DNA from 2 places in the Amycolatopsis sp. NPDC114504 genome. Region 2 is predicted to be linked to the other one. Evidence: predicted binding sites of a transcription regulator. Region 2 holds the regulator's gene; the other holds the start of a gene.

Region 1 (3,406 bases), 860 kb from region 2:
TGCCGCGGGCGGCCCAGGTAGTCCGGAAGGTCGGGAGCGTCGATCGACAGCGGCAACGCGACCTCGTCCAAGGCCACCTTGGTCGCGATCTTCCGCAGCACCTTCGCGATGGTCCGGTTCACGTCGCGCACGCCCGCCTCGCGGGTGTACTCGGCCGCGATCCGGCTGAACGCGGCGTCCGTCAGCACCACGTCCGCCGTGGCCAGGCCGGCTCGCTCCAGCTCGCGGGGGAGCAGGTGGTCGCGGGCGATGGTGACCTTCTCGTGCTCGGTGTAGCCGTCCAGCGTGACGAGCTCCATGCGGTCCAGCAGCGGGCCGGGGATGGTCTCGAGCGCGTTGGCCGTCGCCAGGAACACGACGTCGGACAGGTCCAGCTCGACCTCGAGGTAGTGGTCGCGGAACGTGTGGTTCTGCTCCGGGTCCAGCACTTCGAGCAGCGCCGCCGTCGGGTCGCCGCGGTAGTCGGCGCCGACCTTGTCGATCTCGTCGAGCAGCACGACCGGGTTCATCGAGCCGGCTTCCTTGATGGCACGGACGATCCGGCCGGGCAGCGCGCCGACGTAGGTGCGGCGGTGGCCGCGGATCTCCGCCTCGTCGCGGATGCCGCCCAGGGCGACCCGCACGAACTTGCGGCCCATCGCCTTCGCGACGGACTCACCCAGCGACGTCTTGCCGACCCCGGGAGGGCCCGCGAGGGCGAGCACGGCGCCGGACCGGCGTCCGCCGACCGGGCCGAGACCCGATTCCGCGCGACGCTTGCGCACGGCCAAGTACTCGATGATGCGTTCCTTGACGTCGTCGAGGCCGGCGTGGTCGGCGTCCAGCACGGCCCGCGCCGCGGCGATGTCGTAACTGTCCTCGGTGCGCTCGTTCCAGGGCAGCTCCAGGACGGTGTCCAGCCAGGTGCGGATCCAGCCGCCCTCGGGGGACTGCTCGGACGTGCGGTCCAGCTTGTCCACCTCGGCCAGCGCGGCCTTCTTGACGGCGTCAGGCAGTTCGGCGCCTTCGACGCGGGCGCGGTAGTCCGTCTCGTCAGTGGTGCCGTCGAGCTCGCCGAGCTCCTTGCGGATGGCCTCGAGCTGGCGGCGCAGCAGGAACTCCTTCTGCTGCTTCTCCATGCCCTCGGCGACGTCCTTGCGGATCGTGTCGGTCACCTCGAGCTCGGCGAGGTGCTCCTTGCTCCACTCGAGCGCCTTCTCCAGGCGTGCGCTGACGTCGAGCGCGGTCAGCAGCTCGAGCTTCTGCTCGGTGTCGAGGTACGGCGCGTTGCCGGACAGGTCGGCGACCGCCGAGGGGTCTTCGACCTGCTGGACGGCGTCGATCAGCTGCCAGCCGCCGCGCTGCTGGAGGACCGAGATGACGACGGCCTTGTACTCGGCCGCGAGCTGCGCGGTCCGGTCGTCCGTGGTCTCGGTGGCGTCTTCGGCGTGCACCCAGCGGGCGGCGCCGGGTCCGTCGGCCATCCGGCCGACGACCGCGCGGGAGGTGCCGCGCAGCAGGACGGCGGCCTTGCCGCCGGGCACGCGGCCGATGCGCTCGACCGTCGCGACGGTGCCGAACTCGGCGTATTCGCCGTGGACGCGCGGGACGATGAGGACCTCGGCCTTGGCGGTGCCGGTCGACCGGATGCCGGGGAACGACGCCTGGCTGGGCGTGTTGGCCTGGGCGGACTCCACCGCGGCTCGCGTCTCGGTGTCGGTGAGGTCGAGCGGGACGACCATGCCCGGCAGCACGACGTCGTCATCGAGCGGGAGCACGGGCAGGAGGCGGGTGTCGGACATGTGCACTCCTCGTGTAGTTGAGTCTGCCTAGCTCAACTCTCCGATGGGTGCGTTTGTTTCCGATGGTGCGTTCGCCCACAGCGATCAGGGAAACCGCAGGTCAGCGGCCTGGCTTCACTCCGATACCGCACCACGCGTACGGGCGGGCCTCCGCCTCCAGCGCGTTCAGCTTCCGGTCGGGCCGCCAGTCCGGCAGGTGCACGATGCCCGGTTCGAGCAGCGGCCAGTCGCCGAACAGCGGCTCGATCTCCTCGCGGTCGCGCAGCCACACCGGGTTGCTCGTCTTGCGGTACTGCTCGACGAACCAGCGCAGCCCGGCCAGGGTCTCGCCGGTCCCGTCGCCCTCGCTCATCTGCGAGATCGCGAGCCAGCTCCCGGGCGCGAGCTTGTCCCGGTACGCCTTGAGCAGGCCGATCGGGTCGTCGTCCGGCCCGACGAAGTGCAGCACCGCCATCATCATCAGGCAGACGGGCTTCGAGAAGTCGATGAGCCGCTTCGTCTCTTCGGCGCGCAGCACGGCCTTCGCGTCGCGCATGTCGGCCTGGACGATGCCCGCCCAGTCCGTCGCCGCCTCCTCTTCGAGGATCAGCGTCGCGTGCGCGACCGCGACCGGCTCGTAGTCGACGTACACGACCGTCGCGTCGTGGTCCTCGGGCAGCTCGGCCTCGACGACCTCGTGCACGTTGCCGGCCGTCGGGACGCCGGAGCCGAGGTCGATGAACTGCCGGATGCCGGCCCGCAGCGCCGCCCGCACCGCGCGGTTCATGAACTCGCGGTTCTGCTTCGAGCCGGGGCGCACCAGCGGCCACTGCTGCTCCATGCGCCGGCCGAACTCGCGGTCCACGGCCCAGTTCTGCGTGCCGCCCAGGTACCAGTCGTAGATCCGGGCCGCGGACGGCTTCTCGGTGTCGACGCCTTCGGGTGCTCTCGGCGCGGAATCCCGCTGATCGGTCACTTCCGGCTCCCCTCGCTGCTCCGGGAGCCAGCCTATAAGGACTCGAGACCAGGGGTAATCCGCCAGTCGTTCACCGAACGGCTGGTCGACGCTGCCAGTACGTCCACAGCGGGCGGTACCCCTGCGCGTACCAGAACGGCGTCGACAGCGGGTTCGCCGCCGCGTGGTGCAGGAGGACGACGTCGGCGCCCTCTTCGTCCAGGACGTGGTGGGCGTGGGTGGCGAGCGCGGTACCGACACCGGACGACCGCGCCTCCTTCGCGACGGCCAGCGACGACAGGTAGCCGACGCGGTCCGCCGCGACGCGGTCGCTGATCCAGCCGGTCTCGCCGGGGTGCTGGACGTTCACCATGCCGAGCGGACGGCCGTACAGCTCGGCGATCCACAGTGGCGGTTCCGGGCGGTTCAGCTGTTCGGCGAGGTCCTTGGCCATGATGTCCTCGACGCCCTTGCGCAGGTTGACCGTGCCGTACTGCGCGTCGAAGGAGTGCAGTTCGAGTCCCAGCGAGACGACGGTCTCGAGGTCGCCGGGCTCGGCGCGGCGGATCTTGACGCCGGGGGTGCCGCGCGGGCCCACCGGGTCCATCCGCTCGGCCGGGCGGACCGCGATCACGCGCAGCGGCGCGAAACCGTGGTGCAGCATTTCCCGCGTGCCGGCGGCGTCCCGGCT
Region 2 (3,406 bases):
CACCTCGACGCCGACGGCCTCGCATTTCTCACCGACCGCCTGCGCGGCCACGACGGCGGCGTCGCGCTGGTCAGCCACGACCGTGCGCTGCTCGGCGACGTCGCGACCGAGTTCCTCGACCTCGACCCCAGCCAGGACGGCAGTCCGCGCAGCTACGCGGGTGGCTACCAGGCCTGGCAGGACGGCCGCCGGCGCGACCGCGAACGTTGGGCGCAGGAGTTCGAGGAACAGCAGGACACGCACCGGCAGCTGACGCTCGCGGTGACGCAGGCGCGAGACCGGCTCAGCACCGGCTGGCGACCGGACAAGGGCACCGGACGGCACCAGCGCCAGTCCCGCGCGCCCGGCGTCGTCCAGGCGCTCAACCGGGAGCGGGCGGCGCTGGAGGCCCATCGCGTGACCGTGCCCGAGCCGCCGTTGTCGTTGCGGTGGCCCGATCTCGGCTCCGGCGCTCAAGCGCTGGTCCGCCTGCACGAAGTCGGCGTCGCCGGCCGTCTCGACGGCCCGGTGACGCTCTCCCTCGACCGCGGCGACCGGCTGCTCGTGACAGGAGAGAATGGCGCGGGCAAGTCGACGCTGCTGTCGGCGCTCGCCGGCGAGCTCACACCGACGACGGGGTCGGTCCGGCACCTGCCCGGCGCGAAGGTGGCCTTGATCGGCCAGGAAGTCCCGGCGTGGCCGGAAGAGCTCACCGCTCGCCGGCTGTTCGAGCGCGCGGGTGTCCCGGTTTCGGCCATGGGCCTGCTCGACTCGGAAGCCCTGCGGACACCGGTCGGCCGCATGTCCCAGGGGCAGCAGCGGCGGCTCGACCTGGCCCTGCGGCTGGCCGGACGCCCGGACGTCCTCGTCTTCGACGAGCCGACCAACCACCTGTCGGCGGTGCTCGTCGAGGAGCTGACCGAGGCTCTGCTCGAGACCCCGGCCGCGGTGGTCGTGGCGACGCACGACCGCCGGATGCTGGCGGATCTCGCGGCTTGGCCCCGGCTGGCCCTCTGACGCACGAAGGCCTCCCCGGTCACCCGGGGAGGCCTTCGGTACGTCGGAACGTCAGCGGCGCTTGGGACGCCAGACCACCATCGCGGTCTGCGGGTTGAGCGGCACCAGGTCCCGGCGGTAGGACGCGTGCGCCGCCGCCGCGGCCTGTTCGCCCGCGACGTAGGCCGCGGCCAGCTCTTCGGTCAGCTCCGCGAGCCGGGCCCGCAGCGCGTCGACCTGGTTTTCCAGCTCGATGATCCGCTTGATGCCGGCCAGGTTGACGCCGTCTTCCTGCGACAGGCGCTGGACTTCGCGCAGCAGCGCGATGTCCCGCATCGAGTAGCGCCGCCCGCCACCGGAAGTGCGGCCTGGGGAAACCAGGCCCTGCCGGTCGTAGGTGCGCAACGTCTGCGCGTGCATCCCGGCGAGCTGTGCCGCCACCGAGATGACGAACACCGGGGTCTCTTCGTCGCCTTCCTGAGGGATCCCGCCGAACATCCCACTCACCTGCCTTCGAGCAGCTCCGTGATCTCGGGCCGGGGGTCGTGCCCGGCCATCGACTCGGCGTACGCCTGCAGTGCTTCGCGCGCCTTGTCGTCCAGTTTGGCGGGAATCGCCGCGGTGAGGGTGACGAGAAGATCACCTTGCGAGCCGTCACGCTTGGCGATGCCCTTGCCGCGCACGCGCAGCACCCGTCCGCTGGCGGTACCCGGCGGCACCTTGAGCGAGACCTTGCCCTCGAGCGTCGGCACCGTGATCGTGGTGCCGAGCGTGAGTTCGGTGAAGTCGACCGGCACGGTGATCGTCAGGTCGAGCCCCTTGCGCCCGAACAGCGCGTGCGGGGCCACGTGCACCCGGACGTACAGATCGCCCGCCTGCGCGCCACCCCGGCCCGGCTCGCCCTGGCCGGCCAGCCGGATCCGCTGGTCGTCGTCGACGCCCGACGGGATCCGGACGGTCAGCGTGCGAGTCCGCGTGCTGACCCCTTCGCCGCCGCACTCGGGGCACGGGTCGTCGATGATCTGCCCGCGCCCGCGGCAGTCGCGGCACGGCTCCGAGAACGCGAACGCGCCCTGGCTGCGGCTGACCAGCCCGGACCCGGAACAGGTCGGGCAGGTCCGCGGCGAGGTGCCCGGCTTCGCGCCGTTGCCACCGCACGTCGAACAGGTCGCCGGGCTCGACAGCCGCAGCGGCAGGGTCGCGCCCTTGACCGCCTCGGTGAAGTCGATCCGGACGTCCGTCTCGACGTCGGCTCCGCGCTGCGGCCGGTTGGCCGTCGCGCCCGCCGTCGTGCGGCCGCGGCCGAACAGCCCGCCGAGGATGTCGCCGAGCCCGCCGAAACCGCCCTGCTGGTTGGCACCGGCCTGGCCGAAGATGTCGCCGACGTCGAAGCTGCCGGTACCGCCGCCACCGGGGAAGTTGAACCCGCCCCCGGCGCCGCCGAACAGCCGCCGCGCCTCGTCGTACTCCTTGCGCTTGCTCGCGTCGGAGAGCACGCCGTAGGCCTCGGAGACCGCCTTGAACTTCTGCTCCGCCTGCGCGTTGCCGGCGTTCGCGTCCGGGTGGTTCTCCTTGGCCAGCTTGCGGTAGGCCTTCTTGATCTCGTCCTGGGTGGCGTCGGAGGAGACGCCCAGTTCACGGTAGAAGTCCTTGCCGACCCATTCCCGAGCACTCATCGGGCGCCTCCTCCTTCCAGTCGAACCGGATGTTGCTTACTGCTGCTGGTCATCGAGTCCGCCGCCGAGCGGCAGCTCGCCACCGACGGGCGGGTGCTCCGCCGGGCCGCCTGGCTCGTGGTCGGTGACCCCGACCAGCGCCGCCCGCAGCACCCGGTCGCCGAAGCGGTAGCCGCGACGCATGACCACGGTCACCGTCGGGCCCGCCACCTCCGGCGAGGTGTTGTGCTGCACGGCCTCGTGCACGCTCGGGTCGAAGGCTTCGCCCTCGCTGCCGAACGACTCGAGCCCCGCGCGCTGCAGGCCGCTGATCAGCTTGTCGCCGACGGCCTTGAACGCCCCGGTGAGGTCGCCGTGCTGCTCGGCCCGCTCGAGGTCGTCGAGCAGCGGCAGCAGGTCGTTCACCACCGTCGCCTTGGCCCCGAGCACGACCGCCTCGCGGTCACGCTCGACCCGCTTGCGGTAGTTGGCGTACTCCGCCTGCAGGCGCTGGAGGTCGGCGGTGCGCTCGGCCAGCTCCTTCTCGACGTCGGAGAAAACCGACACCGAGTCGTCCACAATGGACTCGCCAAGCGAGGGGCCCGCGTGTTCCACGGGCGCGTCCTCCGGCTCCGGCGCGGCGTGGGCCGGACCGGGCGGGCGAACCTGCCCGGTCTGGGGGTCCACCCGCCGCCGATCCCGCACGACCACCGGCTCCTCGGGGCCGCGGCCCTGGTTCTCGGATTCGTCGTAGCTGTGGGTCACTTCTTTTCGTC

Evidence for each region. Region 2 encodes HspR, which represses chaperone genes until heat shock. Its sites were predicted from a motif close to ANNTTGAGTNNNNNNNACTCAANNT; they were not measured.
Region 1: lon (endopeptidase La) is a predicted target of HspR. The motif match lies at 1,796-1,820, and genes of this name have one in related genera.

Annotation. Positions count from the first base shown of each region.
Region 1 covers NZ_JBVKDU010000002.1:613,290-616,695, reverse strand. Annotated here, with positions in the region: gene lon (endopeptidase La) at 1-1,781, opposite strand, end outside; gene ACZ7PG_RS14630 (SAM-dependent methyltransferase) at 1,882-2,736, opposite strand; gene ACZ7PG_RS14625 (GNAT family N-acetyltransferase) at 2,807-3,406, opposite strand, start outside.
Region 2 covers NZ_JBVKDU010000002.1:1,473,072-1,476,477, reverse strand. Annotated here, with positions in the region: gene ACZ7PG_RS18955 (ABC-F family ATP-binding cassette domain-containing protein) at 1-996, shown strand, start outside; gene ACZ7PG_RS18950 (heat shock protein transcriptional repressor HspR) at 1,048-1,473, opposite strand; gene dnaJ (molecular chaperone DnaJ) at 1,479-2,651, opposite strand; gene grpE (nucleotide exchange factor GrpE) at 2,688-3,395, opposite strand; gene dnaK (molecular chaperone DnaK) at 3,392-3,406, opposite strand, start outside.